Regions from separate parts of the Lysinibacillus fusiformis genome, predicted to be linked through region 3. Evidence: riboswitches for the same ligand, from Rfam matches in the RefSeq annotation. Region 3 holds a riboswitch; each other region holds the start of a gene.
What was found. A riboswitch is a leader RNA that binds a small molecule or an ion and turns the genes downstream of it on or off. The one in region 3 is predicted to bind S-adenosylmethionine.
Positions count from the first base shown of each region.

Region 1: another riboswitch for S-adenosylmethionine. It lies ahead of metA (homoserine O-acetyltransferase MetA); the one in region 3 lies ahead of JTI58_RS11060 (O-acetylhomoserine aminocarboxypropyltransferase/cysteine synthase family protein).
Region 2: another riboswitch for S-adenosylmethionine. It lies ahead of JTI58_RS05680 (bifunctional homocysteine S-methyltransferase/methylenetetrahydrofolate reductase); the one in region 3 lies ahead of JTI58_RS11060 (O-acetylhomoserine aminocarboxypropyltransferase/cysteine synthase family protein).

Region 1 is NZ_CP070490.1:4,456,710-4,467,403, forward strand. It holds gene JTI58_RS21920 (GerAB/ArcD/ProY family transporter) at 1-922, shown strand, start outside; gene metA (homoserine O-acetyltransferase MetA) at 963-1,898, opposite strand; SAM riboswitch class I at 2,023-2,134, opposite strand; gene JTI58_RS21930 (nucleotide excision repair endonuclease) at 2,338-2,709, shown strand; gene JTI58_RS21935 (hypothetical protein) at 2,762-3,148, opposite strand; gene JTI58_RS21940 (TrmB family transcriptional regulator) at 3,172-3,954, opposite strand; gene JTI58_RS21945 (TSUP family transporter) at 4,081-4,851, shown strand; gene panF (sodium/pantothenate symporter) at 4,895-6,340, opposite strand; gene JTI58_RS21955 (YhdT family protein) at 6,340-6,603, opposite strand; gene JTI58_RS21960 (short-chain dehydrogenase) at 6,867-7,421, opposite strand; gene JTI58_RS21965 (class I adenylate-forming enzyme family protein) at 7,485-8,960, opposite strand; gene fabG (3-oxoacyl-ACP reductase FabG) at 8,976-9,707, opposite strand; gene phaZ (intracellular short-chain-length polyhydroxyalkanoate depolymerase) at 9,691-10,602, opposite strand; gene JTI58_RS21980 (3-oxoacyl-ACP synthase) at 10,615-10,694, opposite strand, start outside.
Region 2 is NZ_CP070490.1:1,132,027-1,142,720, reverse strand. It holds gene JTI58_RS05705 (YdcF family protein) at 1-34, shown strand, start outside; gene JTI58_RS05700 (tetratricopeptide repeat protein) at 107-1,393, shown strand; gene JTI58_RS05695 (globin-coupled sensor protein) at 2,023-3,315, shown strand; gene JTI58_RS05690 (IS1182 family transposase) at 3,489-5,093, opposite strand; gene JTI58_RS05685 (protoporphyrinogen oxidase) at 5,911-7,305, shown strand; SAM riboswitch class I at 7,405-7,505, shown strand; gene JTI58_RS05680 (bifunctional homocysteine S-methyltransferase/methylenetetrahydrofolate reductase) at 7,595-9,442, shown strand; gene metH (methionine synthase) at 9,435-10,694, shown strand, end outside.
Region 3 is NZ_CP070490.1:2,233,449-2,244,142, reverse strand. It holds gene JTI58_RS11095 (sensor histidine kinase) at 1-1,861, opposite strand, end outside; gene JTI58_RS11090 (hypothetical protein) at 1,878-2,033, opposite strand; gene JTI58_RS11085 (response regulator transcription factor) at 2,011-2,703, opposite strand; gene JTI58_RS11080 (DMT family transporter) at 2,780-3,643, opposite strand; gene JTI58_RS11075 (MerR family transcriptional regulator) at 3,799-4,029, shown strand; gene JTI58_RS11070 (homoserine dehydrogenase) at 4,088-5,074, opposite strand; gene JTI58_RS11065 (hypothetical protein) at 5,539-5,925, opposite strand; gene JTI58_RS11060 (O-acetylhomoserine aminocarboxypropyltransferase/cysteine synthase family protein) at 6,261-7,562, opposite strand; SAM riboswitch class I at 7,680-7,793, opposite strand; gene JTI58_RS11055 (glycerol-3-phosphate acyltransferase) at 7,949-8,581, shown strand; gene JTI58_RS11050 (SLC13 family permease) at 8,778-10,259, shown strand; gene JTI58_RS11045 (succinyl-CoA:acetate CoA-transferase ScpC) at 10,332-10,694, opposite strand, start outside.

The DNA.
Region 1 (10,694 bases), 2.2 Mb from region 3:
TCTTGGTCGTTTTTTGGGGAAAATCACAGCCATTTGCTTTCTCATTCTCACCTTTTTCTCCACTGGAGAGTTACTTTATTTTATTGGTATTTTTATGAAAACCGAAGTTATGCCAGAAACACCGACATTAGCATTCGCCCTACTGTTCAGTATCATTATTATGTATGCCGCGTATCTAGGGATTGAGACGTTTGCCCGTTCAGCAGAAATTCTCTTTCCGTTGTTTATCTTTATCTTTATTTTTTTCGTCGTTTGTATTACCCCTCAAATTACATTTGAGAATATTCAGCCTCTACTAGAAGCAACCAAAACATCTATGTTTTATAGTATTGCACGCTTTATGAGTATCTTTTCCTTTCCATTACTCGTGTTATTGATGCTATATCCTGCTGGCGTCAATGTACAGCCATCTGCACAGAAAGGGCTATATATTGGGACCATCCTTGGTGGTGTCGTCTTAATTACGTTGATTGTCCTATCGATTCTTGTCTTAGGGCCTGAAAACACAGCATCTAGGACATTTCCCAGCTATGCCTTAGCGCAAAGAATATCCATAGGGAATTTTTTGCAACGTATTGAAATTATTATGGCATTTATGTGGATTTCGTCTATTTATATTCGCACATTTATGTATTTCTATACGACCGTTGTTGGCCTTGCCCAAATTTTGAAAATCAAGGATCATCGTCCGCTTATTTTACCGATGGGCATCATTATCATTGGACTTTCTCAAATTGTTCATCCAGATATTGTGCATTCTACTAATTATAATAATGAAATTTGGCCTATCTTTTCCTTTATCTTCACCATTTTATTACCAATACTTTTGTTGATTGTGGCAGTTATTCGAAATCGTAAATCTAAGGCTCAAAATACCGAAACACCCCAACAGGATACAACGAAGGAAAATCAAAAAGTCTAATTTCTTTTACGTTTAGAAAAGAAATTAGACTTTTTATTAATTAGATATGATATTCGATTTCATCTACAAAATCCCATTCGTATGGTGTTTCTTGGTAGACATAGTAGTTCAACCAGTTAGAGAATAATAAATGCGTATGGGCACGCCATGTATTCATCGGCTCTTGTTTCGGATCATCATTCGGGAAGTAATTCACAGGGACGTCGATATCTATGCCCTTCGCCACATCACGGCTATATTCATCGGCTAGTGTTGTCGCATCATACTCCAGATGCCCCGTTATCATAATATTTTTATTATCTTTTGATTGTACGATGAATACCCCTGCATCCTCTGAATAGGATAATAATCGTAGGTCTGGATGATTGCGAACCTCGTCAATGGAAACAGATGTATAGCGAGAATGAGGCGCAGTAAATAAATCGCTAAAGCCGCGCACTAAATCCACCGTTAAATCTGTAATTACATGGGAATAGACGCCTGAGCATTTAGCAGCAAGCTCGACCTTCCCAATGCCATAATGGTGATACAATGCAGCCTGTGCCCCCCAACATATATGTAGCACGGATGTCACATTCTTTTTAGACCAATCCATAATTTCTGAAATTTCCTGCCAATAGTTGACATCTTCAAATGCCATTTTTTCTACAGGTGCCCCAGTAATAATCATGCCATCATAGCGTCGGTGACGAATTTGGTTGAACGTTGTGTAAAATAGTTGCAAATGAGATTTACTCACATTTTTCGATTCATGTGTGGCCGTATTTAAAAAGGTAATATTCACCTGTAGTGGTGTATTCCCTAATAAACGTAGTAATTGAAGCTCTGTTTTTTCTTTTTCAGGCATTAAATTTAGTATTAATATATTTAATGGACGGATTTGCTGTGTTTTCGCTCGATCCTCTTCCATGACGAAGATTTTTTCCTCACGTAAATGTTCTCCAGCTGGTAAATTTTTCGGAATATTAATTGGCATCTTGCTTTCCCCTCTCTATAATCACTCTCTTTTTTAGCAAACCTTGCTTGCAAAGAATGCAACTAAATTAAAAAATCCTCCTCATTCCATACGAGATAGAATGAGAAGGATTTTTTCACGTCCACTCTTATCTCTCAAAGGAAAAAATCCTTTGCTGGAATTAGCACCTTTCTAACAATTGTTAGAGGTTGCTGAAGCGTCATCGGGCCAAATCCCTCAGCTTCTCTTGATAAGATTATTTAATTATCTTGAATTGTAACATGAACTAGTTAGAATATCAATAATTCATAGAATATTTTGTGATTCAAGTGCATGTTCCTTGCTCATTTGATGTACACTAAGCTTGCTATATGTGGTGTTTCTACATTTAAAATTTATGGTAAACATGCCGTAATTATGTTACCATATACTTTTAGTAAGAGAGAGGAACGTGAATAGTTTGATTAAAATTGAATTTCCAAAACCAGATCTAGTAATCCGTCAACGTGAACAAGATTTAAAACCAGGTGATGTGGAAATCACACCTTACTTCGGTTTTATTGACTTCCATAAAATCACACGTGATAAAGGCGGCATTTTCTTATTCTATAATGACAAGAATGAGCTATTGTTTGTTGGGAAAGCACGTAAAATTCGTCAACGTATTAAAAAACATTTCGAGGACAATGTATCTCCGATGAAAAACCATCGTGATGAAGTGTTCAAAATTGAAGTCTATGAAGTAGAAGATCCAATGGAACGTGAAATTTACGAAACATATGCGATTAATACTTTCCGCTCTAAATACAATGTAGACAAAGTCTTTTATTAGACATCATGCAAAGAAACCGAAATCTCGTCTAGAGGGATTTCGGTTTCTTTTTTCACATTATGGTCATGCGATCGATTGGTGTACTCTGGCTATTTATTCGCAAATCAATGGTATCAAACTCAGGATTCTTGACGTTGATTTGAAAAACATAGGGCTGAGCCTCTTTCCTTTGCTCGCTGCCTTCTTCTAGCTGGATGATAAGCCTATTTCCCTCAGCCGTAATACTTGCCAACACATTCCCCTTTGAATAATAGACGAGGTAATATGAAGCATTATTTTCATGCAATAGTTGTATTCTGTCATTAGAAACAATATTTTTTTGGATATTGTCGGGGACAACAGTTAGCTCATGAATCGCTAGTGGATCAGCAGCTGGTGTAGCGTTACATGCTCCTAACATTAGTAAACTCATTAAACCTAGCAACACGATTTTTTTCACGTTACTCCCCTTCCCTTATACGATTATTCCAAGAAGAAAGCTTTTCGCTCCTTAGCAATCCAGTCTTCTAACTCCTGATCATCCCGTTTTACCAGTCGATTGATGAGCACATCATGCCAAATATAATCCTCTAGTAAATAAATATGGACAGGATCATTGGTGATAAAAGCCGTCTCTTGCGTGGATGGAGAGTGACCATAAATCATTTCCTGACTATCTATCGATAAGATAAACCAATGCGGTGTAGACGATTTTTTTGTATAGTGTGTGGCTCTATGCTGGTCAATCGAGGCTAAATGCTCCCCCACATACAAAGTAATTCCATGGACAGGAACATGCTGGGCCACCTCTTGCAACTCTTCTCGTAGCGCATCATACATATCCTCCCACATTGACAGCATCACCTTTTTCTCCGCTTTCTTTAGAAGTGACTGACAATAGTTAATGATGGATTCCTTGCCCTTTAGCATGACCACTTTAGGCTCCGCTTCTTGCACTTTTTCCTCTAGTTTCTCTAATTTCCCGCGCATAGATGTAAAATTTGACTCCCAGCGTTGTTGCATTTGCTGTAAAAACACAGACACTGGCATTGCCGCATAGGTTGTTTGTTCTGCGGTCTCTTCTTTTAACACGATGCCCTTATCTACAAGGATATTTAAAATATCATACACTCTTGCACGTGGTATGCCAGAATTTTTACTAACCTGATAGGCACTGACATGACTTTGCTGAACAAGTGCCGTATAGGCCTTTGCTTCATATTCTGTAAAACCCATTTCTTTCAACTGGGCGATTAATTCCTCCATGTAATCCCTCCATTATCTTTATTATAGGCTACTTTTGTGAAGATTTGCCAATGAAAAAATGAGGGTTTACAGCACAAATAAAATTAGTTACTATTTCAGTAGTAACTAATTTAAAAGAGGTGTAATATGTTTTTTGAAGTCGATGTACATATTCTTATACTGTTAATTTCATTTGGATTTCTGGCGGCTTTTGTCGACTCAGTAGTGGGAGGGGGCGGTTTAATTTCATTACCTGCTTTACTGTTTGTTGGCCTAAATCCAGCCGCAGCTGTTGCCACGAATAAACTAGCAGGAGCAATGGGCTCGCTCACGTCCTCGATTTCCTTCTACCGTTCTGGCCAGCTGGACATTCGCTCTGTCCTCAAATATTTTCCTCTAGCATTTATTGGATCTTTATGTGGTGCATGGACTGTACATCTAATCAACCCAGCATTACTAAAGCCCTTAATGCTTGTTATGCTGGCGGCTGTTGGGATATATACGATCTTTAAAAAGGATTGGGGCGCTGTCGCTACTGTAAAAAAACTATCTAAAACGCATTTATTTTTATTTATGCTGTTATTATTTGCTATTGGTTTTTATGATGGATTTCTTGGTCCTGGAACAGGCTCCTTTTTAATTTTTAGCTTCCTACTGGTAGGCTTTGATTTTTTAAAGGCGGCTGGTAATGCGAAGTTTTTAAATTTGGCGAGTAATGTGGCCGGCGTTTGTATGTTTGCTTACTTAGGCCAAATTCATTATGTCTATGGTTTAGTAATGGGCATTGCGCAAATTGGCGGAGCTATGCTTGGCTCGCGCATGGCGATCAAGAAAGGAAGCGGCTTTGTCCGCACGCTTTTTATTGTAGTCACGATGACACTACTTGCAAAAAATGCCTATGATTTTATGATGCATTAAAACAATAAACGCCACAGAATTTGATATCTGTGGCGTTTTTGAGTTAAATCATAAGTTTTTCGTTTTTAAATTTATGACTAGTAGTCAAACTAACAAGCACAAAAATAATGAAGGATGCGACGATTGGTATTGTGACTGTATGCATACCAAATACAGAAGGGTAGAATCGATCAATCATAATATACAACAGCATACCTGAAATCATCGATGCAATCGCTCCGTATTTATTCGCTTTTTTCCAATATAATCCTAAAACTACTGTCCAAATAAAGACAGCCTCTAGCCCACCGAAGGCAAATAAGTTCAACCACACTAATAAATCAGGTGGATTGAGTGCAAAGATGACAACCGCTAAGCCAATGACCGTTGTCACAATAAAGCTTGCACGTTTAATCTCTGCATCACTAGCTTTCGGCTTCATGTAATTTAAATAAATATCTTTGACAACCGTGGAACTGACAAGCATAAGTAACGCATTAACCGTTGACATTGTGGCGGCCATTGGTGCAGCTAAGACGATTCCTGCTAAAAATGGCGGTAGTACTTTTAATGTCAGAAGTGGCATTACCTTATCACCAATCTCAATGCCAGGTAAGACAGGTCGGGCTAACACACCAATTAAATGCATGCCAAACATGATTGTCCCTATGGCAATCGTGCCAATAATGATCGCTTGATGCATACTTTTTGAATCCTTGTAGCTCATCGCACGAACGGCAATTTGCGGAAGTCCTACAACCCCTACACCGATGAGAATCCAAAATGTCGAGACATACAAAGGCGTTAAGTCTCCTTGTGCGCCAAATGGTGACACAAAGTCAGGATTTTCAGCGACCAGTGAGGCCATTATATTGTCGATGCCTCCACCTGCCACAATGGTTCCGATTAATAAAATAATCGTACCAATCACCATAATCGAACCTTGGACCGTATCCGTTAACGCTACTGCTCGGAAACCACCGATAATGACATACACTAACACGGAAATCGCAAAAATAAACAGTGCCGCTGTGTAGCTTAAGCCAGTTAAAGACTCAATTAAGCGCGCACCCCCAACCCATTGGGCCATCATAGCCGAAAATAAAAAGACAATGATACTAATGGCTGACAAAATGACAATGACATGGCTTTTGTAGCGCTCTCGTAAAAAGTCGATTAACGTAATGGCCTGGTAACGACGAGCGATAATGGCGAATTTTTTCCCTAAAATCATGAGTACAAAATAACCTGCAGGTAGCTGAGCCATTGCCAGTAATACCCACCCTAATCCTTTTGTATAGGCCACACCCGGTCCTCCGATAAAACTACTCGCACTGCCGTATGTAGCGATCATCGTCATCGCAAGGATAAAACCACCCATTTCGCGACCACCAAGGAAATACTCCTGTAGGAATGAATTAGAAGAGCGGACATGCTTATTGGCCCAAATACCAATTCCAAATATAATAATTAAAAATAATAGCAATGGAAATACAACTTGCCAATGCATTAGCGATCCACCTCCTCATCATCAAATGGTACCTCTTTGAAAAAGAGTTTCATCACAATCCAGATAAGAAGGATCATAAAGCCTGTCCCTGCGATACAGCTATAGAAAAACCAAGCTGGAAAACCAAAGACATACGTATAATTTCTTGGGTCCCCTGAGCCTAGTCCATAGGCAAAGCCAAACCAAATCGCAAAGTTGACAAGGACGAGTCCAATCCCGATAAGCGCCTCTCGATGCGCTATTTTAAAGCGTTGATCTTTCATATGTAATCCCCCCTAACCTACTCTATTTTACTGATATGTCGGTCTGATGGGAAGAGATGTGATTAAATAAGGATGAGTTATATAGAAATGATTTTGTTATACTAAGAAAAATTTAAGATGTAAAAAAGACGGTTGATTCTGATGTTTTTCACACAAACCTAAATATCCCTCACCATTATGTAGACATCCGAATTTCGCTAAAAAAACTGATAATGGACATAAGTAAAAACCTTCGTCCATCTAGTTAGACGAAGGTTAGGTAGTTATAGCAGTCGCTTTTCCCACGGTTGTAGCGTGCCAACGATATGAACAGGCAGATCATGTTGAATAGCAGCAACGACACCTTGCGATATTTCTTCATGCGTAAGCCATCTCGAATGACCTTTTTCCATCATAAAACCTAGCTGGATTTGCCTGTATTGCGTACGATCAAGCAGCTTCAATTTCTCTTGGACTTCACTTACATTTACCTTACTCCCCAACACATGAAACAGTTTCCATTTTCCGCTATTCCAATTGGAAATTACACTGGATATGTTCTCTAGTGTCGTGTCAGCATAGGAATGAATCCACGCAATGACCAATTCAATGGGTCCATTATGCGCGATCGTTTCTTCTAGTTTCTCTTTTAATAAGGTGATATCACAATAATCAACTAAAATCGGTGTTAGAAGAGAAGGTTTGGTTGTTCTATTTCGCAAGTTTTCCATTCGATAGGCACTACGTCCAATTATTGACACATGATAGCCTTTATTCACTAACCAAAGAGATGTGTCAGCTAACATCCCTGTTCCACCAATCACTAATGCGTGGGCCATTTATGTGTCCCTCTCTCATTTCTATTTAGCAAGATAAGCGTGTCTTCCTTCTCATCATCATACTTAACAAGTAGATGAGTCGACAAGCCTATACAATGCCTTTTTATCGATTTTACCAACGCTTGTTTTTGGTAGTTCGTCTATGAAAATCATTTGTTTTGGAATCTTATAACGTCCTAGTTGTTGATGACATAGCTCGTTAAGATCATCTAGTATGGAAGCTACTTGGTGAGGACAGACAATAAAAGCTGTCACGATCTCACCCCAATAGTCATCACCTACACCAATCACAGCTACCTCCTGCACATCTGGATGCCGTAATATACATTGCTCTACTTCCTGAGGATAGATATTTTCACCACCAGAGATAATCATTTCTTTTCTTCGCCCTACGATATAAAAATCACCATCCTCATCCATCATGGCTAAATCTCCTGTTTTCAGCCAGCCGTCTTGGAGGATATTAGCGGTTTCTTGTTTGTTATTCCAGTAAAAGCGAAACATATGCTTCCCTCTTACCAATAGCTCTCCTACTTCACGGGGTGCACAGCTTTGTCCCGCAAAATTAACAATTTTAGCTTCATTGAATTGCATGCTTTTCCCGACAGCGCCTTTTTTCGTATAGGCATGCTCTCGGGCAATGTAAAAATTATTTGGCCCTGCTTCTGTTAAGCCATATCCTTCTTTAAAAAATAATCCCTTATTATGAAAGGCATCGTAAATAGGATGAGGACATGGAGCACCACCAGATAAAAATACCTTCATCGAAGGAAATTGATTTTCCTGAAAATACTTGGTCGCAATCATCGCTTGATACATCGTTGGCACAAAAAGGGAAATGGTCGTTTGATATCGGTTCGTTGCTTGCAGTGCCTCTTCTGCATCAAACTTATCGCCAATAATGACGGTTCCTCCCGCCATAAGTAAGGGAATACATAAGGCATTCAAGCCACCAGTATGAAACATCGGCATATAATTTAATGTGCGATCTTGAGCATGTAAACCCCAGCTAATGATCGTATTCATGGCATTCCAATTGACCGACTGAAAGGATAGCACAACCCCCTTTGGACGACCTGTCGTACCTCCTGTATAAATCATTAGCCACGGATCATCCACAGCCACGTCTTGCCTACTTGGTTGTATCTCCTTCTCATGTTGGCTCACATGAAGTGAAAACATCTTTTCTAAAACTAAAGGACAATGACTATCCTCTTCGTATAATAGGATAGCAGGGGTCGCATCCGCCAAAATTTGTGTTAGCTCCTCCTTGCTTAAGCGCCAATTTAACGGCACATAAATGAGCCCACGTAGCCCACAGGCAAATAAAACAGCAAACAATTGGATATGATTTTTCGCAAAAACAGCGACTCTACTTCCTTTTTGTAGCTGCTGACGCTCGAAAAATTGACTCCATTTGCCGATTTCCTCGGATAATTGCTGGTAGGTCCATTGTTCCTCTGACGCTAAATTAATCAAGGCGATGTGATGAGGCGTTAATGCCGCACGTTTTAAAATCCATTCTTGCTCAACAAACATCTTGACCTCCCCCTATCACATCATAATCGCGCCATCCACATGCAGAGTATGCCCATGGACGTAGGAGGCCTCGTCAGATGCTAGAAACAAATAAGCATTGGCAATATCTCTTGGCGTCCCTAAGCGTTGTAGGGGGACGATTGAGCGCATTTGAGCCAAAATATTTTCGGGCATTTTTTTGACCATATCTGTTTCAGTAAAGCCAGGTGCCACTGCATTGACATTAATTCCCTTACGCCCTAATTCCTTCGCCCATGTTTTTGTCATACCTACAATCGCGGCTTTTGTCGCTGCATAATTGGTTTGACCAACATTGCCATAAACCCCACTAACGGAAGATGTATTAATAATCTTGCCTCCACCAGCTGCCACCATATAGGGAATGACCTCCTGTGTACAATGAAAGACCCCTGTCAAATTGACATCTAACACCTGCTGAAATTGGTCCTCTGTCATCTTTGTCAGCATGGCATCTCTTGTAATTCCCGCATTATTCACTAAAATATCAATGCGGCCTGCCTGTTCAATCACTGATGTCACCAATTGTTTAACGCTCTCTCTACTTGCGACATCTACTTGTATAAACACTGCATTTTCCCCTAGTTGATGCGCTGCTAAAATGCCTGCCTTGTCATCAAAATCAGCGATAAATACCAATGCTCCTTCTTCGATAAAACGTTCTGCAGCCGCATAGCCGATGCCATTTGCAGCACCTGTAATGATTGCCACTTTATTGTTTAAACGCATACTGTCTTCCTCCAATTTCTAAAAAGGCTTCAATTTCAGCTGTTAATTGTGCTAAATCATCAATCAAAGGTGAATGTCCACAATTTTTTAAGCTTACAAACTGTGCTGTTTTGCCTAAATCATGTAGCAATTCAGCATTCATTTCTTCTGTAATCACTAAATCTCGATCCCCTCGAAGCACTAAAATTGGGAAATGGAGCATTAGGGCATCCTGTGATCCTTTGGCCACCTCGTTGTCAACAGCACTTATATTAAATGTATTGAGAGCATGATATACTTCCGCTAAATTCCGCTGTGTAAGCATATCCTCCACATATTCTTGATATTTTTCAGCCTCTGGTTGCTGATGCGTATAAATTAACGCATTCCATATAGACTGTAAGCCTTCAGCATTTTTTGACTCATAGAAGCCTTGAATCAGCTTTGTTTTCGATGTATCCACGAGTACCTCTTCATAATGATAGGCTCGCTTAAAGGTGGCTGGATTGCCTGTTCCCAAATCCGTGTAAAATGGGTAGCCACGTGTAGAAGCAGAAGCCAGTAAAATCAGTCGTTGACAGTGACCTGGATAATCCGCCGCAAACTGCATACAGACGGCTCCACCTGTTGACCAGCCAATCATATCAAAGCTTTGCAATTGCATGGCATCCACAAAAAGCTTGACATCATCACTAAAATCTTTAATAGCAGTAATGGGCTTATGATAGGACGATTCGCCAAAGCCACGTAAATCTATTGCGTAAATGGTGTATTTCTCGTCTAAAGTATCCATCAGAATATCCCAATGCTTCGAAGATGTCATATTGCCATGTACCAACACTAAAGGATGACCTCCACCTAAGCGCGTGCGATAAGCCATCGTTTCCCCATTTGCTAGTTGAATCTTTTTTACCATGCCATTTCCCCCTTATCCCCAGCGTATTGTGATAGCTCCCCAAACATAGCCAATACCAGCACTAACGAGCGTCACAATATCGCCTGCTTGAA
Region 2 (10,694 bases), 1.1 Mb from region 3:
ATTCGTAGGCTTACTATTGAGAGCATATGTGTAACCAAACTTCAACTGTCTTCCATATAATAGTGGCAAGGCAGTTTTTTTACATAGTGTGCAAGGGAGGAAAATAATGTACGAGCAAATTTTAGCCAAGCGAAATAAAGAACGAATAGATTCCCTACAAAATCTTACACAAACAAAAGATCCATGGTTTGCTCAAAATATAAAATTACTTACATTCGCTGAAATTAACCTAACAGCCTTGCAGAAAATTCTGTATCAAGTAGTGCGGGGGCTATTAAAAGAACAGCAACAGCGCCATTTGCAGATTGTCCATACAGCACAATCTCAATCCATACAGGAGAATGTATTAACGCTGTTAGCAGAATATGATGATGTCTTACGCGATGCCATACCCCAGCCTATCTATATACTTATCTGGCAAATTTCTTCGCTAGAAAAGTTAAAAAACAGTATAGAAGTAGTAGATGATGTGCTTGATATTGTTGAGTGGTACTTTCGCCATCAAGATGAACAAATCGCTATTTTAGATGAAGAGGATTTAGATCATGAGGTCATTATTGATTTGTATAAAGAGGCGGTTGAAGAGCAGGATGGGGATGCTCAATATCAACTGGGAGAATATTATAATTCTAGAGAGGGTAAACATTTTCAACCAGAAAAATCATTGAAATGGTTTGAGCTAGCAGCAGCTCAAGGAAATGCAGATGCTCAATATGTGATGGGGAATTTTTGCTTTGGGGGCATAGGTATGGAGGAGAATTATTCTCTTGCCTTTTCATACTATGAAAAAGCGGCTTTACAGGGACATGCGGATGCTGCCAATAATTTAGCGGATATGTACTTTAATGGCGAGGGCGTACCAACGAATTATACATTAGCAAAAAAATGGTTTGACTATGCTGCAAAAAAGAATGTGGCAGAGGCAATGTTTACGTTAGGCATTATTTATGAGCAGGGGTTAGGCGTTGAGATAGATGTGGAAGCAGCTTTTAATGCCTATAAAAAATCAGCTGAGGCAGGGTATGTCGAAGCACAATATCGACTTGGTGGAATTTATTTAGAGGGGCGCTTAGGCCAAGCGAAAGATGTCAATCGTGGACTATTTTGGTATGAAAGAGCTGCGGAACAATATCATGTAGATGCCTTTTATGATTTAGGCTATATATGGAGTAATGGTCTAACAGGAATACGCAATATTGAAAAAGGTATTCATTGGTTTAAGCAGGCTGCCCTTCAAGGGGATGTGGATGCCAAGTTACAATTAGGACATATTTTCAATAAAGATAAAGGAATAGATAGAAATCTGAAAGAAGCTATCAAATGGTATGGACTCGCAGCAGATGCTGGCTCCGAAGAAGCGGCTAAAATATTACAGGAACTTAAAGGTTTGTAAATTTAGTGTTAAAAAGTATAGGTTTTTAGAATGATTTATACAGCAGTAACGAATGGGTCTTTTAGTCTTGTAATGACTACTGTTTATGGGTATGTAGATAGATGTTAGTTGAGGGTAAAAAATATTAATATAGTGAAAATTAAAGATAACCAATAAAAAAATAGAATAAATATAAAACAAGTAAGCATAATAAACAAAAAAATGGTTAAAAAAGCTACCGAATAGTATTGTGGTAGCTTTTTTATTGTTTAGTACGGTTTATTTAACAACAAGGACTTTTTATACATTTTATGTAAAATAATGGTATTAATAAGATTGACAGCCATTTATAAAATGATTAATGTATATGAGTGATTTTGAAAAGAAGCATACGTAAATAAATTTACTGCTAGTCATGTAGTGACTATATCTGTTTGTTGAGAACAAATGACCTTATGAGGATTGAACAAATGGGTACTCGACACACTTTTGGAGGCAGTGTGTCATTTGAAATTGTACGAACCGATGTAACCATTAAATCTGGCCAAAGTTATTTTATCGGTATTTTTTCATGTATTCATCAATATGTTAAAAGGGATTTGATGTTTCTCAGCCTGATGAAAGTAAACGGAATGAAAGAGGGAAGATGTGTGATTTTTCAAAAACAGAGAAAGACGAAGGTATTGGATTTACAGCAATACACAGTGAAAATGGATTTGTCTTCTCGCCAATCAATGGCGAAGCAAATTGATATGCTGAACTTAACGAAGAAAGACTTACAATATTTAAAAGCTTTCCAGCCATATGTTATGGACAATGTAGATCACATCGTAAACCGTTTTTACAACATGATAGGAACAGAGCATCATTTGGTAGATATTATTAGTCATCATAGTTCTGTAGAAAAGCTTAAAGTAACATTACGGCAACATATTATTGAAATGTTTAACGGAACCATTGATGAGTTGTATTACCAAAGGCGTGTAAAGATTGCAAAGGTGCATGTCCACATTGGGCTTAGAACACAGTGGTATATCTGTGCATTCCAAGATTTATCGATATCATTTATTGATTTAGTCGAAAAAAATATAGAGTTTCCACAAGATCAATTTAATACGATCAGAGCTATATCGAAAATTTGTAATTTTGAGCAACAACTTGTTTTAGAAGCTTTTGAAAACACGGTGGAACAGCTGAAGGAAAAAATGGTGCATGAAAAAGATGCGATTGAACGACAGATTGTAGATTCTTCGGAAGCTCTTGCAACAATCTCGCAGGAAACAAATAATTCATTTTGCTGCTTAAGCAAACAATCTGACGAAATTAAACAATTGGCCAAAAAATCACTCGAAGTGTCTACATTGGCTGAAAATCAAGCACTTGAGGGTCGCGAACGTTTAAAAAATCAATCACAAAATATGCTCAATATTATTCATTCTCTTCATGATATAGAAGAAAATATTGAACAATTATCAGGTATGTCTAGGGAAATGGAAACAATCATGAGTGTTGTGACCAATATTGCGAATCAAACGAATCTGTTGGCTTTGAATGCTGCAATTGAAGCAGCACGCGCTGGGGAAGCAGGGAAGGGCTTTAGTGTAGTGGCTGACGAAGTGCGTAAATTATCGATTCAAACAAAAGAATCAGTTACAGCGGTTGCTTTGTTATTGAAAAAAACGGGTGAACGAACCGAGAAATTAGAGCATTCTTTGACAAATATTCAAGATGAAGTAGCAGCTGGTGAGGAAAATATGTTACAAACTGAAGGTCAATTTACGAGTATATTGGGAGCCATGACAGAAGCAAAAGATCAAAATGATTGTATGGCAACGAAAATACAAGCAATTGTAGGCATATTAAGTGAATTAGGCACTTCATTTACTGAGGTAACGAATTCAGCAGAAAAATTAGCGAACTTTGCGCAAAATTTAAAAGGATAGACTACTAACATTTACATCTATTTGTATTTTTAGAAGTATTAAACACTATAGTACCTATTAAAATGTTTGTTGTGTAAATATTGCAATAGAGGATGGGTCTTTTAGAGATTCAGAAAGCAAGAGGCTGGGACATAACTAGCTTCAATTAGTGAGAAATCCTAATTTGAATTCATTCAAATTAGGATTTCTCTATTTTTTATGTTGTCTCCATACCTAATGGCTGTGAATTTTCTTAAATTCACAGCCATTAATGCCAGACCTATTTCATTTTTAACCTTCGATTTTCCTCGAACAGAAAATCGAGTGAAACGCAAATTAGCTTTCAAGAATCCAAAAACTGGTTCCACGTCAATTTTGCGTTGACGATAAATGGTACTCGTTTTTTCTTCTGAAAGCTTTGTTCTTACATATTCTTTTTGCTGTTCCCACTTCTCATTCACTATTAACTTACGATTATTTCCTTCTTTTGCTTTTGTACATAATGAACGGAATGGGCATTCGGAACAGTCTTCACATTCGTATACCTTAAACTCGCGCGTGAAATCATATTGATCCGTTTTCGTGGTACGATATTTAAATACAAGCTGTTGTTGGTTCGGGCATGTGTATTGATCATTTTCTTCATCATAATCCCAGTATGCTGTATTGAATTCGTTTTGTTTATACTTTTTCTTTTGTTCTTTTAAATACAAGTTATACGTAATTAAGGCTTCTCGTTTACGATTCGAAAGGATATCATCATAATTTTGTTCGCTACCATATCCAGCATCTGCGACAACGTGTTTTGGTAGTTCAAAATAATGTTGTTCGATTTCATCTAAAAACGGGATTAAGGTACGTGTATCCGTTGGGTTCGAATAGATACTATAGGCAAGCACATATTGACCTTCTGTTGCGACTTGGATGTTATAACCTGCTTTCAATTGACCATTTTTCATATAGTCATCCTTCATTCGCATAAATGTGGCATCTGAGTCCGTCTTGGAATAACTATTTCGCATGCCAAAGATTTCAAAGTCTTTTTGATATTTTAGTTTACGTACAATATAGTCGATTAATTGTTTGCGTGCTTGCTTTGGGAATTTCCGTTCGGCTCTTAAAGCTTTTCGCGCAGCTACATCCGATGAATCCTCTATTTTTTGATCATACGCGGAAATCACTTCGTCTACTTTTTCTACCATCTGGGCGAGCTCTTCTACTGCTAATTCTTCTACATTTTCTCGTTCAATTTCTGGTATGATTTCTTTCTCGAGTAGCTCATCGTATAACTGGTTTGATTTTTCAATTAATCCGTTATGATATTTCTCGATGGATTTTTTCCACACGAAAGTAAATTTGTTCGCATTGGCTTCGATCTTTGTTCCATCAATAAAAATAGCTTCCTGATCAATTAATTCTTCTTGGACCAACTGGCAACGGAATTGGACAAAACATTGGCGGATCAACTCTTTCATTTCTGGTTGAACACGAAAACGGTTGATCGTGCGGTAGCTTGGTTCATACCCTTGAGCTAGCCACATCATCCGAAGACTATCTTTTAATAGGGCTTCAATTTTACGCCCTGAGAAGACAGATTGTGTATAAGCACATAAGATAATTTTAAGCATCATGCGTGGATGGTAGGCGGGACAGCCTTCATTTCGAAGGAATGGTTCAAACGCTTCAGGCGAGATACTTTCAACTAGATGGTGGACATGGAAGGCAATATCATTTTTTTGTAATGTTACTTCTAAATCTAAAGGCAAAACTAATTGATTCATGTTATAATTTTTAAACATAAGGATCCTTCTTTCTGTATAATTTTGTTGTGGTGACTTAATTTTATCAGAAGTGATCCTTATTTTTTTATGAAAAAATTTAAAGCCTGTGAAATTTTACTGATCGTAAAATTTCACAGGCTTTTTAATTTAGAGGTGGGTTTTGTCCCTGCCTCTATATGTTGTTGAAAAAAGAGGATGTCAACGGCAGAAAAGGCAACTTTGCAGGGTGAGGGGTTGATTTCCGTTCCGCCAGCGTCCTTTCCAGGGGGCGTCCGATGAGCCGCTTCACTCACTTACGTTCGCTCCAGGGTCTCCTCTGTGACGCTAAATCCCCTAGGAGTGACGCTGGCTCCAATCCAATCAAACATGCTGCAAAGTGTCTTTACTTTTTTTCATAGTAGCATAGCGATCAAATCGCCCATTATCTGTATTCTTAGCGGGGATAAGCTCTTATTTTCAGTGTGGAGAAGTGATGCGTGACAACACCTCTTCATAAAGAGTAGTGAGCACCTTCACTTTATTTGAAAACCTTTGCTAAAAAGTTAGTGGGTTGAAGTGGAAGGCTACTTGACTCCCGTGGGATAGCGAGACAGGCGAAGCCCTGCACGGAGCGGTAGCGGAGGAAGCGATTCGGCGCTCGCCCACAGGAAAGCAAGTAGCCTGCAACGGAAATCCATTTCTACCTTTCAATTGACTGTTTTGTTTTTCAACACTAAGGAGAGCTATTTCACTGATGAAATAGCTCTATTTTTGCTAAATTTGTAAAGGGTTTAACGTAATTTTCAATGAAAAAAAGATTATACTGTAGAAAGAACTAAAAATAGGGGCGGTTACTATGAAAACAGTTGTTGTTTTAGGCGGCGGAATTACAGGACTATGTACAATGCATTATTTACAACGTCAAGTGAAGGAGAATAATTTAGATGTTCGTCTAGTGCTTGTAGAAAAAAATACATATTTAGGAGGCAAATTATATTCAGCACATGAACAAGGTTTCATCATGGAAACAGGTGCTGATTCTATTGTAGCCCGTCATCAAGGCGTTATGGAACTCGTACAGGAGCTTGATTTTGAAGCGGAGCTAGTTTACAACGAAACAGGTATTTCTTATATTTATACGAATAATGAGTTACACGCTATACCAACAGATTCAACATTTGGTATACCGATGAGTTTGGCATCCTTAGAAGAAAGTACACTTATTTCAGAGCAAGGAAAAAAAGAAGCGTTAAAGGATTTGACATTACCAAACTACGGCTTCACAAAGGAAAGTTCAATAGGAGAATTTTTAACTTACTATTTAGGGGAGGAACTTGTGGAAAATCAAATTGCACCAGTACTTGCAGGTGTTTATTCAGGCGATTTACATCAGCTTTCCATTGGCTCTACTTTACCGTATTTAATTGATTATAAGAATAATTACGGAAGTATTATTAAAGGTTTTGATGCGAATCGTGAGCAATTTGTTAAAGCAGCGAACAAAAAATTTATATCCTTTAAAAATGGTTTATCTTCTTTAATTGATCGACTTGAACAAACATTATCAGATGTAGAAATCATCAAGGGCGTTACTACTCTAAATGTTCAAAAACAAGATAAAAACTACACAATTACCTTAGCTAATGGTGAAAATATTGAGTCAGATTATGTCGTTTTAGCATTACCGAATGATGCTGTTCAAAATCTACTACAGGATGAATCTTTAAACCGCTATTTTGACCAATTTACGACAGCGTCAGCCATTACCATCTATTTAGGCTTTGATGTGCCAGACTCTAGATTGCCAGCAGATGGAACGGGCTATATTGTTTCGCATAATTCGGATGTTACTTGTAATGCAGCAACCTGGACGAGTCGTAAATGGAAGCATACATCGAAAGAACATAAATTACTTGTACGACTCTTTTATAAGAGCATCAATCCAGCCTATGAGCAATTACGTGCCATGACGGATGAAGAATTGGCAGCTGTAGCTTTAGAAGACGTGAGGAAAAGCCTAGGAATTGAGGAACAGCCAACAGTTGTGAATGTAACAAAATGGATTGATCAAATGCCTAAATATGATCTAGCTCATCGTGAAGCGTTACAAGGATTACTACAGGAATTACATGAAAAGTATCCACATTTATCGATTGCTGGGTGCTCATATTTTGGCGTAGGTATCGGCGCTTGCATTCAAAACGGGAAAAAAATTGGTGAAGAGCTTGCGAAGGAACTTGCCAATTTCTAAGGTTTTAAGTGGAAAAAAACTTTGTTATGTGAAATAGTCTTGACTCATTCGTCAGTAAACGATATGATTCTTTTAATTATTTAAAAAATTCATACTTAATTCTTATCAAGAGAAGCAGAGGGACTGGCCCATTGAAGCTTCAGCAACCAACTTTATTGTCAGGTGCTAAATCCAGAAGACCATTGAGTCGAAGATGAGAAGGAACAACAATGATGAATCGTTAAAGCCTTCTTTTTTTATGAAAGAAGGCTTTTTATTATATAGAGACATAGGAAGAGAGGCTAGTTTTATGGGATTGCTTGAAAGGTTAAAAACGCATGTATTGACAGCAGACGGTGCAATAGGCACAGTGCTATATGGCTATGGATTGGAGTATTGCCATGAGGAAATGAATGTTCAGAGACCTGAGTTAATTGAAAAGATTCATAGAGAATATATTGCAGCTGGTGCTGACATCATTCAAACGAATACGTACGGTGCAAATGCCATTAAATTAGCTCGCTATGGATTAGAATCACGGGTCCAACAATTTAATGAAGCGGCTATTACCATTGCAAAACGAGCAGCGGCAGATGGCGGTCAATTTGTCTTAGGAACAATTGGTGGTATTCGAGGAATTCGTAAAAGTGATGCAACATTAGATGAAATATTAGCGACAGTTGAAGAGCAAGCAAATGTTTTACTTGCAGGAAATCCTGACGGCCTTTTACTCGAAACCTATTATGATTTTGAAGAATTAACTGCAACCTTAAAGATGCTACGTGCAAAAACAAATTTACCGATTATTGCACAAGTATCTATGCATGAGCCTGGTGTTTTACAAAATGGAATGTCTTTAAATAATGCCCTGCATGAGCTAGAAACACTCGGTGCAGATATCGTGGGTGTCAATTGTCGACTAGGTCCACATCATACGATTCAAGCATTTGAAGGTGTAGAACTTCCTAACAAGGCATTTATGTCTGCCTATCCGAATGCCTCACTTCTTGACTTAGAAGATGGACGTGTCGTTTATGAATCAGAATCGGATTATTTTGGTCGAGCGGCTGTCGAATTACGTGATCAAGGCGTACGCTTAATAGGGGGCTGCTGTGGTACGACACCGAAACATATTGCAGCAGCAAAGAAGTATTTAGAAGAGTTATCACCGGTTCAGGAGAAGCATGCGAAACCTGAAAAGATTGAGATTGTTCGTGAAGCAGAGCCACCAAAGTATGAGCCTCTTCATGAAAAAGTAAAACGTGAACGCTCTGTCATAGTAGAATTGGATACACCTAGACATTTAGAGATTGATGGGTTCCTTGAAGGAGCAAAGCAACTGTATGATGCAGGTGCAGATGTAGTCATGATGGCAGACAATTCACTGGCCTCTCCACGTATTAGCAATATTGCAATGGGAGCATTGTTAAAGAGTACACACGGTGTACGCCCACTAACACATATTACATGTCGAGACCGTAATTTAATTGGTCTACAATCGCATTTAATGGGATTAAATGCTTTAGGTATTCATGACGTGTTGGCCGTTACGGGTGATCCAACAAAAGTTGGAGATTTCCCAGGTGCGACAAGTGTTTATGATGTATCTTCAATGGAGTTAATCCAATTAATTAAGCAGTTAAATGAAGGGGTTTCTTTCTCAGGCAAGCCACTTCGTAAAAAAGCAAATTTTTCAGTTGCTGCTGCATTTAATCCAAATGTCCGTGTGTTAGATCGTGCTGTGACACGCTTAGAGAAGAAAATTGAGCATGGAGCAGACTACTTCATTTCTCAACCAGTGTATACGAAAGAAAAAATTGTAGAAATTTATGAGGCAACAAAGCATTTACAAGCACCAATTTACATCGGCATTATGCCTGTTACGAGTTATAAAAGTGCTGAGTTTTTACATCATGAAGTGCCAGGTATCAAATTATCTGAGGATGCCTTAGCAAGAATGAAGGCATGTGGGGAAGATAAGGAACGGGCAACATTGGAGGGAATTGCTATTGCCAAAGAATTAGTAGAAGTGGCTGCGCAATATTTCAATGGTATTTACCTTATTACACCGTTTTTACGTTATGATGTGACCCTAGAGTTGATGAAATATATAGAGCAATTGGATGAACAGAAAAAAGGAGTAAGTATACATGGCTAAGCACTCGATTGAAGAGCAACTAGAGAAACGTATTTTAATTCTTGATGGCGCAATGGGAACAATGCTACAAAACGAAAATTTATCAGCAGAGGATTTTGGTGGCGAGGAGCTTGATGGCTGTAATGAAAATCTTGTCCTTACTAGACCTGATGTCATTGAGAAAATTCATCACAAATACTTAGAGGCAGGCGCAGATATTATTTGTACAAATACATTTGGTGGGACGCCTCTCGTGTTAAATGAATATGATCTTGGCGCAAAAGCCGAAGAAATTAATAAGCGTGCAGTGGAAATTGCTCGCCAAGCAGTGGATAGTTATTCGACATCGGATTGGCCACGTTTTATCGCAGGGGCTATGGGACCAACAACAAAAACGTTATCAGTTACAGGTGGTATTACATTTGATGAGCTAGAGGAAAATTTCTTTGTACAGGCAAAGGCATTAATTGAGGCAGGAGCCGACGTTCTGTTATTAGAAACAAGTCAGGATATGCTCAATGTCAAAGCAGGCACCCTAGGCGTAAAGCGTGCTTTTGAGGAAACTGGAAAAGAACTACCAGTCATGATTTCCGGAACAATAGAACCAATGGGTACGACACTTGCAGGGCAAACAATTGATGCCTTTTATATTTCAATCGAGCATATTAAACCATTATCAGTTGGCCTAAACTGTGCGACAGGACCAGAGTTTATGACAGATCATATTCGTTCATTAGCAGAGCTTTCAACAGGCTATATTAGCTGTTACCCGAATGCAGGCTTACCAGATGAAGAAGGATGTTATCATGAATCACCAGAATCGCTATCGCAAAAATTAAAAGGTTTTGCAGATAAGGGTTGGCTTAATATTGTAGGTGGATGTTGTGGAACGACTCCAGCTCATATTGCAGCCATTCGCGAGGTTTTAAAAGATGAACAACCTCGTCAATTACCTGAAAAAACACATGGTCATGCGGTATCGGGAATCGAACCCTTATTGTATGACGATTCTATGCGTCCGTTATTTATCGGGGAGAGAACAAATGTTATCGGCTCTCGTAAATTTAAGAATTTGATCATTGATGGAAAGTTTGAGGAGGCAGCAGAGATTGCACGTGCACAAGTAAAAAATGGTGCTCATGTAATCGATATTTGTTTAGCCAACCCTGATCGTGATGAATTAGCCGATATGCGTGGATTTATGCAGGAGGTTGTAAAAAAGGTTAAGGTGCCTCTTGTGATTGACTCGACTGATGAAAAAGTTATTGAGGAA
Region 3 (10,694 bases):
CATTTGGCATCGTCATTCGTAAATCTAAATTAGATTGTGCTAGATCCTCCTTATGCTCTCCTACTGCTTGCTGGATAAGCTGTGTCAAATCAACTCGACTGCGATGAAGTTCAATATTACCGCTTGCCATTTTCGATACTTCAAATAGATCTTCAATTAGCACCTTTAAACGTTCAGATTTTTTATCGAGAATATGAATGTATTGTTGACGTTCTTCTTCTGTAATATTTGGTTTCTTCAGTAAATCGGTATACGTTATTATAGAGGTTAAAGGAGTCCGTAAATCATGACTCACATTTGTAATTAGCTCTGTTTTTAAACGCTCACTTTTCGCCTGTTCATGCATAGACGTACGCACGCCTTCTCGTAAATGATTGAGGTTTTCTGCATGACCTGCAAGCGGTGATTTCCCTTTTATCTTTACATCGCGGTTTAAACGACCTTCAGCCATATCCTTCGTATCTTTCATAATGCGATTTAAATAACCCATTCTTGATAGGAAAACAATCATAGCAGGGAATCCTATAAGCATACAAATACCAAGCACAAGGACTGCGAAACCTCCTACTCCAGCCATGAAAGCGACAAGGCTACCTCCTCCAAAGAATGCTGCAGCTAGCATCACAATGGAATGCAATGCAATCGAACGATTAATAAATAAATCAGTAAGGGAATCCCCAAGTGACCATAAATAGCTCGATTTCACATTTCCCTCTAGCTTTTTCAAAGTATCTACTCTTGTATACAACCATATTAATTGCACAAAGAAGGCACTGCCAATTACCATTAAAACAGCTATTTTAAAGGCAATATCAAGTATAAAACGCACATAATTATAATTATATATTGAATTATATTCAATCGATTCAAAAACAACTTGTGCTGAAATGAAATACATAAGGCCCGTTATTAACAAAAGAATAATTTGCACATCAATTTTATACTTTGATAAAAGATCTTTTTCCTTCATGCTCCTAACAATCTGTAATACGTCCTTACGCCCCCTCCAAACAAAGACGGCCATTATAATACTTGTAATCCAAATAAAGTAATGGGTATATTGATTGCGTTGAAACTGTTGAAATTGTTGGTATCCTCCTTGTATCACATCTTCTGACATTACTGCTTTTTTAGAGATAGCTACTACACCTGTATATTCTGTCGTTTCGTAAAGGTCATCTACATTCACATACGTTTCTGTACGGTAAAAAATATCTCTTAAATTATCACTAATATTCCATGCATATAGCGGTTTTCGATCAGTATACTTTATTTTATAGGCACTACTTTCAGAAACATCACCAGAACGGTAAATTTTACCTGTTTCTGTATTTGTCAACTCATAAGACCAATAGTCGTAGGTCTTACTAAAGCTTTTGGATTCACTTTGTGCGGCTTTGATATATTTATCAATAAGCGCTTCTTTTTCTGCAAGAATCTTCTTTCGTACATGTTCATCATTTTCAAAATTTGCTGTAATATCTTTAATTTTAGTATCGCGTTCAGTCTCTAGCTTTGTCTTTAATTCTGTTGCATTGGCATCTACAGCTTCCTGAATGCGCTGTTCATATTGTGCTTTAATATTATCGATTTGCTGTCCTAATGTACCGTAGTAATTACGATGATCCTCTATTTCAGTTTGGGTAATCTCTATTTTATTTTTTAATTCCTGTGCATTCGGAACGTTGATTAATAACGGTCCTAGTTCTGCAGTGAAATTATCGATTTCATGCTGGAAATTTTCCGATTCGAAATATGATTTTCCAATATACTGATAACCCACATGATAAAAAGTAAGTACACCGAAAACCGTCCAGATTAAACACATTAATACGAGAAGGGATTTCCATTTTTTCACCATAAGTCTTTACACTCCTCTAAAAAATTCTTTCTAGTAACTGTAAAACTTCTGAGGAGCGAGAATTGACAATTTGATAGGCATAAACACCAAAATAAATGAGTCCAACAACGCCTGCTACAAATCCTGCAATTGTCATATACTTCTCTAGTTTATTTTTCCATTTTATAGCCAACGCCCCATACCACCTTTAGATAGCGTGGATTTTTCGGATCAGCTTCAATTTTCTCACGTATTTTCCGAATGTGAACAGCTACAATATTTTCAGCATTATAAGCTTCCTCATTCCAAACACGTTCATAAATTTCACGAATCGAAAACACACGCCCTGCATTTTTCATTAATAATTCCGTAATTTTATATTCTATCGGGGTTAGTCGAACAGCCTCTCCTTCTAATACAACCTCTTTTGCCTCTTCATCAAGAACAAGTCCGTCGATTTCCACCTTTGCAGCACCCTCACTATACGTCCCTAGCTGAACATAGCGTCGTAGCTGAGATTTTACACGTGCCAATAGCTCTAATGGATGGAATGGCTTTGTCACATAATCATCTGCTCCAACCGATAATCCATGAATCTTATCGCCATCCTCCGCCTTTGCACTCAGCATGATAATTGGAATATTGCGCTCTTCCCTAATTTTAAAGGTTGCTGTAATTCCATCCATGTTTGGCATCATGATATCTAAAATAATTAAATGTACTTCATTGTTCTCTAGCTTTTTTAATGCATCTAAGCCATCTGCTGCTTTAATGACATGATAGCCTTCATTTTTTAAATAGATTTCAATACCATCACGAATATCTTGATCGTCATCTGTAACAAGAACTGTTAATTTCGTCATGATATACACCTCGCTCTCAAATATAAGTGTATCTCTCAAATCTTAAAAACCAGCTATTATAAAAATGAAGAATTTCTTAAGGTTTTAGCTTTTTTCTTCCACCTAGTGTTAAAACAACAATGCCTCCTAATAACATTGCTACCCCAAGCCAAGATACTATACTTAAATGTTCTCCAATTAAAAACACACCAAGAATTGCTGCAGTCAATGGTTCTGCTAATGAAAGTGTTACAGCTGTGGATGAACTAATTTTTTGTAGTCCATTTAAAAACAATAAATACGCTACGCTTGTACACATAATCCCCATAAACAGCATTGTCCATAAGTTGTGCACATTTCCTAACCAAAAAAATCCATTTTCTAGGGAAAACGGCAGTAAAAACAACGTGCAAATGGAAAACGTCATAGCAACTGCTGGTAATGCATCTTCCTGTGCCATTAATTTTTTACTTATGTTTGTATAAAATGCGAAGGCTAGACCTGCACAAAGTGCTAGTGTGAATCCGCCAATGTGAACAGACTCTTCTCCATTATTCATAAATAATAAAAGACATCCGATAATGGCCATCAATGTAGCAAGTCCCCATACCGCTGTGGGGCGTGTTTTCCATAATAGCCACTCTAAAACACCAGAAAACACCGGTGCACTGCCAATAGTAGCAACAGTTCCAATGGCTATACCTGTTAGACGAATGGATGAGAAGAAAAGACCTTGGAAAAGAGCTATACTAGCCGCAGCTAAAATCGTCCATTTCCACGACCACCTTAAAAAGTTAATTTTCCGCAATAAAATCGTAATGGCTAATAATAAACCGCCACCAATTGCAGAACGAATTGTGGCCACTGCTATTGGAGATACCCCTTGGTCCAAATAGGTTTGGGCAGTTCCAGTCATCCCCCATAGAATAGCTGCTAGTAATACAAACAATGGATTTAACATTTATCAACTCATCCCCGCTTCACTACGTTCTCAATACTAATCATACATATTTATCCAAAATCAAACAATTATCATTTTTACTTTTCTTTTCATTACCACAGTATGCTTTCTCAATAATGGACGTTATAATAAAAACAGTAAAAGGAGCGAATCGTATGTATAAAACAATTGAAGAGACAGCTTTTGATCTCGGTATGCCTGAGGATCAAGTAATGCGTCTAGTTTACGAAGGACGCATCCGTTCTGTTTACGATGGACAACAAATTCTAATCAATAGTGGCCAATTCAGCACTTATTTTAAACAATTGGAACGTATTAAAGAGGAAATTGAAATTTGGCGTTCTACTCCTATTCCAGAGGATATTGACGTCAAAGATGAAGACTAAAAACCCACCATTCATACAATTAAACATTGTTGAATGGTGGGCTTTTTTAAAGCTTTTATTAGATTGTGACAACAAATCCTGCTCTTTTCCCAATGATTTCAGCATAATCCTCTACCATGACACTCGCAGTTGGGTACATCCCTGCTCCAGGACCAACTAATGTTAATGTACCAATATAGTTAGTCTCTAATGCCACCGCATTAAACACATCATCGACTGGATAAAGTGGATGCTCTTTATCAACTAGTTGTGGACCGACTTTAGCAATAATTTTACCGTCAGCCCGTTTCTCCACTTCAGCTACATGGCGGTAACGCAGACCATTTTCACACGCTTCACGAACTTGTTCAGCAGAGATACTATCGATCCCAATCACTTCTACATCTGACCAATCTGGTTGCTCTCCAAAAGCTAAGGCACTTAAAATCATTAATTTTTTAAATGCATCCTGCCCAGATATATCATTATATGGATCTGCTTCAGCATAACCTAAGCCTTGTGCCTCTTTTAAAGCTGTTTCGAAAGACCAGCCCTGTGCACGCATTTTTGTTAAAATATAGTTACATGTGCCATTTAAGACGCCTTGTATACGACTTACATCATTTACAAGTAAAATATTTTTCATTGTTTTAATAACAGGTACACCACCAGCAGTAGTAGCCTCATAGCCTACAAAAACGCCATTAGCTTTTGCAAGATCCTGCAACTCTAAACCTCGTTTGGCAAACATCACTTTATTGGCTGTAATAACATGACATTTATGTTCAACTGCTCGCTTTAAATAACTGTATGCAGGCTCTTCGTTAACAATTGCTTCAAACACAACCTGCATACCTGGTTCTGCTAAGACTTCATCCATGCTTGTTGTCATTAAATGTGCTGTTCCTGGCACACGTTCGCGACTAGCATCTGTCACTAAAATCTTCGCTACCTCTAATTCAATACCTAATTTATTTTTTAGCTCTTCTCGTTTTTCATTTAAAATATGGTAGATCCCCTGACCTACCGTTCCAAATCCTAAAATCGCTGCCTTTATAGTTGCCATTCTTGTTATTCCCTCCAACTTACATTCCGCAGTTTCATTAAAGCTAATTCTCCATGGGGTTGTGTCATGACTATTTGACACCCACCGCAGTCTTTAGCCAACAACTCTTCTTTGTATGAGTTTCGCTATTTCTATATGTGTTGGAACACATACAAATTCAAATAATTCAAAATTTAACTTAAAGAAAATTGTAACGCAAATACATACATTGCACAAGAAAAATCTTTCTAGGAAGGACATTTGTTTTCTCTAGATGTGCAAAAGAAATCGGTTTCATTCCCTTTATTATACGTTTTATTAATCATTCTATAAGATTTGAACAAATATTGACTATTTACATTTCAATATACGAATGTCTTTCTTCTATTATATATATGTATGCTCGGACATTCATAACAATCCCTTTAAAGAAAAAACTCATTCCCTGTAGCAGCAGAGAATGAGCTTAAATATATGAGGGGGTTTTAACTTGCTTTTGAAAGCAATTGATAACGATATTGTGCTAAAGCTTGTTGAACAAGACTAATTTCTTCTTCTGTAAAATTTGGTATTGCATACGTACGTTCCACTAATTGAAATGTACCATATTTTAAGTAAATCTCTGTCGCAGGAAGTGAGATATGGCTCACACCGTACTGTTCATATGCCTCAAATACTTCCTTAACAGTATAGTCTTCCTCTTCAGCAAAAACATGTTCTTGAAATGCTGTATGACCAAAGACTTGCTGCCATTTTCTTTCGACTGATGTAAGAAGGTGTTGAATGGACTTATTGTTGACAAAGACATGCCCTTCATTTAGCTCATATATTAGATAGGATACAATGTTTTGTGCACTATAGATATTACCCATTTTAAACACTCCTTTATCATCAGTTTTTTTGGGAAGAGCAGTTACTGGCTAGGCAACTGCTCTTCTATATATTCAAAAGTGGGGGAGCACTTATGAAAACATTTACCTTTTTTAACAAGAATTTTCGTACCCTTAACTTATTTCCTAGTATATAACAAGGATTTAATTAAGTCAATAATACATATAAAATTACTTGGTATTATTTTTTATAAGGTTCTGATAATTAACGGATGTAGCAATTGGTTGATGTAGCAACGTTTAACGCATTACCAAATGAGGCCAATCGAATGAGAAAATACGTAAACGCTACAACATTCTTCCCTATGTTCTAAAGCTTAGGCTTCTACTGTTTGTTCAGTAGTTGTTGCCTGTGTAATGGCTTGATCTAAATCAGCAATAATATCCTCTATTGCCTCTAAACCGATGGATAAGCGAATGAGCGACTCGGTTACACCAGCTTGAACTAATTCGTCTGCTGATAGTTGCTGATGTGTAGTGGAAGCAGGATGAATAATTAATGACTTAGCATCACCTACATTTGCTACATGTGAAAATAGCTTTACGCTATCAATAAGCTTTCGCCCAGCTTCACGTCCACCTTTAATGCCAAATGTAAGCACTGAACCGAAGCCATTTCTTAAATATTTCTTTGCCAATTCATGTGTTGGAAAATCTTCCAGGCCATTATAATTTACATACTCCACAGATGGGTGGTTTCGTAAATATTCAGCCACTGCCAATGCATTTTCATTGTGTTTAGGGATACGCAAATGAAGCGTTTCTAAACCTTGTAATAAATTAAAGGCAGCATCTGCACTTAATGTTGGACCAAAATCACGTAATAATTGTACGCGTAGCTTCGTAGCAAAGGCCGCAGAAGCTGTATCAATTCCATAACGTAAACCATGGTAAGAAGCATCTGGTTCAGTAAAACCTGGGAATCGACCACTAGTCCAATCAAACTTACCAGCGTCTACAACAACGCCCCCTAAAGTTGTACCATGACCACCTATCCATTTAGTTGCTGAATGTACTACAACATCTGCACCGTATTCAATAGGTGTAGAACCGTAAGGAGAAGCAAACGTACTGTCAATAATTAATGGTAGACCATTATCATGTGCAATTTTAGCTACTGCTTCAATATCTAAAACCTTTAAGCTTGGATTACCATACACTTCAGCAAAGACTGCTTTTGTTTTATCAGTAATCGCCGCCTTGAAATTCTCTGGGTTTGTTTCATCTACAAAAATTGTTTTAATACCATAGTTTGGTAATGTGTTAGCAAATAAATTATAAGTACCACCATATAAAGAACTAGCTGCTACTATCTCATCACCAGCTCCAGCTAGATTTAAAATGGAAAATGCGATAGCTGCTGCACCAGATGAAAGTGCTACTGCTGCTGTTCCACCTTCCAATAAAGCCACACGTTTTTCAAACACATCAACAGTTGGATTGGTAATCCTTGTGTAAATGTTCCCTGCTTCCTCTAAGGCAAAAAGACGTTGCGCATGAGCAGTGTCTTTAAATACGAAAGCAGTTGAGCGATAGACAGGAACTGTTCGAGAACCCGTCACTGGGTCTGGCTCTTGACCGCCATGTAACAGCAATGTTTCTGGTTTAAAATTTGTCATTGTGTACCTCCAAATGGTTATTTTTTTTACGATGGTACCGGAGATGAGGAGGATTTTTCTGTAGAAAACAAAAACCCTCTTCAGCTAAGAAGAGGGTTGCGGTTGCAAGTTTTCCTCCCCTTATCTGCCAGATCCAAGTAAGAATCTGTAGGAATTAGCACCTTAGTAAGCTCGTTACTTACTGGTTGCCGGGCATCATAGGGCCTATCCCTCCGCCGCTCTTGATAAGAGTATGAGATTCAATTTCCATCGTTGTTACACAGTATAAACATAGAGTTTTTTTCTGTCAACATGTAAATTTTATTTTTTCCGAAACTTCTGTCTGCTCTTATACGTAATATGAACGCATACACTATTTTAGAAAAAATTTTGAGAGGAGGATTTTTATGGTAAAGGCCGTGATCACTTTTCTTATTATTGGCTATTTAATTGGCTGTATTCACGGCTCTAAAGTGGCACAGTTTTTATCGGGGGTTGATTTAAAAAAAGCGGGCCACGGCAATGCCGGTGCCTCTAATGCTACTCTTTCCCTCGGCTGGAAATATGGCGTTTTAGTAGCCCTCATCGATATTGGCAAAGGCGTTGTAGCTATTATCGGTGCACATTTTTATCTAGCGGACTTCACTCATTTAACAGAAGAACAAATATGGCTGCTTACCTACATTATGGCTGCTGGGGTCATTTTAGGTCATAATTTCCCTTTCTATATGGGCTTCAATGGCGGAAAAGGAACTGCCTCCATTATCGGAATTTTACTTGCTGTCGATTGGAAGATTGGTTTATTTGCACTTATTTTATTTGTTATTTTATCCTTTGCAACAAATTATTTAATTGTTGGTGTTCTAGAGTTTTATCTCGTTTTTTGTACAGCCACTTATTTATGGATTCCTGGCATTGGCCCAACCATTATAGCTGTTCTTCTTTTTGGCATAGCCATCATCCTGCACATAGAAAATATTAAACGTTTAGTCAATGGTACAGAGCCTAAAGTAACTTCTGCCTTTAAGAAAAAGAAATAATATTTTTATGGATATTTTTGTATTTTTTGTGATCATGTATTTTCTCTTTATCTACTCATATTGCTGTAAAAAACACCTATTCTGCGTAGTTTTTTTTCTACAATAAAAAAGATATATTCTTATCTTAATAAAACATTATCTAGGCCGATGTTATGGATAATAATCGTCATTTTTATCGTAGAAAGGATGAGAAAATATGTCTTCACCAAATCAAGAAGCTTCAAAACGTAATTTAAAGCCACTATGGATTGGCTTGGCCTTCGCTTTACTGATTATTATTACTTTTTTACCTAATAACGGTGATTTACCTATAGCTGGGCAACGAGCTTTAGCCATTTTAGCTTTTGCAGTCATCCTTTGGGTTACAGAGGCCGTTTCATATCCTGTGAGCTCGGCCATGATCATTGCGCTAGTAACTGTTTTACTAGGACTCGCTCCGTCAATGGAGGATCCAACTACAGAGCTAGGAACAGCTAGCGCATTAAAATTATCTTTAAGCGGCTTTAGTAATTCTGCCGTTGCTTTAGTAGCAGCAGCTCTTTTTCTAGCGGCAGCAATGCAAATTACTAATCTACATAAACGACTTGCTCTTTGGATTCTTTCATTGGTAGGAACGAAAACAAAAGCTATCGTATTTGGCGCTATTTTAGTCTCTATCGTCCTCGCATTTTTTGTACCTTCTGCTACAGCACGTGCTGGCGCAGTAGTACCGATATTGCTTGGAATGGTGGCAGCTTTTGGTTTACCACGTGATAGTCGGCTTGCTGCCTTATTAGTTATTACTTCGGTACAAGCAGTTTCCATTTGGAATATCGGTATTAAGACTGCAGCAGCTCAAAATATGGTGGCTTTAAACTTTATCCAAGAGCAATTTAATGTGGATATTTCATGGGGTGCTTGGCTACTTTATGCCGCCCCCTTCTCAATTATTATGTCTATCTTTTTATTTTTCATTATGATTGCTTTAATTAAACCTGAGACTAGCAATATCGAAGGTGGTAAAGAGGTCATCAAAAAACAGCTTGCAGAGCTTGGCCCATTAAAGGCTCCTGAAATTCGTTTAATCATTACATCCGTAGTTTTACTATTTTTCTGGGCAACTGAAGGAAAGCTACATCCATTTGATACGACAACAGTCACAATTATTGCTATCGCTATTCTATTAATGCCTAAAATCGGTGTGTATTCGTGGAAGGAAGTTGAGCCTCATATTCCATGGGGAACAATTATCGTCTTTGCGGTAGGCATTATGTTAGGAACCATTTTACTAAATACGCAAGGTGCTGCATGGTTATCAGATAAAGTTTTTGGTTCACTCGGGCTAGATACTATGCCTTTACTAGCAACCATCGCACTCGTAACTTTATTTAACATTTTGATTCATTTAGGCTTTGCAAGCGCAACTAGCTTAGCCTCAGCACTTATACCTGTGTTTATCGTTTTAGCCTCCACATTAACGGCTAATGTTGATCAAGTTGGTTTTGTTATTGTGCAACAATTCGTCATAAGCTTTGGCTTCTTATTACCAATTAGTGCACCACAAAACATGCTTGCCTATGGTACAGGCTCCTTTACAACAAAGGATTTCTTGAAATCTGGAATTCCATTAACCATTATCGGTTTCCTTCTCGTACTTTTGTTCTCTGCAACTTATTGGAAATGGATTGGATTATTATAGACTTTCATTAAATTAAAACGTAAAAGCCTTGAAGAAACAGACTATCTGTCCTTCAAGGCTTTTAAGATAAGACTATTGTTTCGTAAAAGCAGGGTCTTTCATCGTACCGTTTTTCGCATAGTTAACGTGCCATGATAGTGCTTTTTCTAGGTCATGTGGTGTGTGATGTCCACCCGTTGCCTCATTGGCATCATTAAAGTACTGCCACAGCTGCTCCCTATAATCAGGATGTGCACAATTATCAATGATAAGTCCCACTCGTTCTTTTGGAGCAAGTCCTCGTAAATCTGCTACGCCCTGTTCAGTTACAATGACATCAACATCATGCTCCGTATGATCCACATGTGAGACCATTGGGACAATACTTGAAATATCTCCACCCTTAGCATAAGACTTTGTCACAAAAATTCCTAAACGTGCATTACGAGCAAAGTC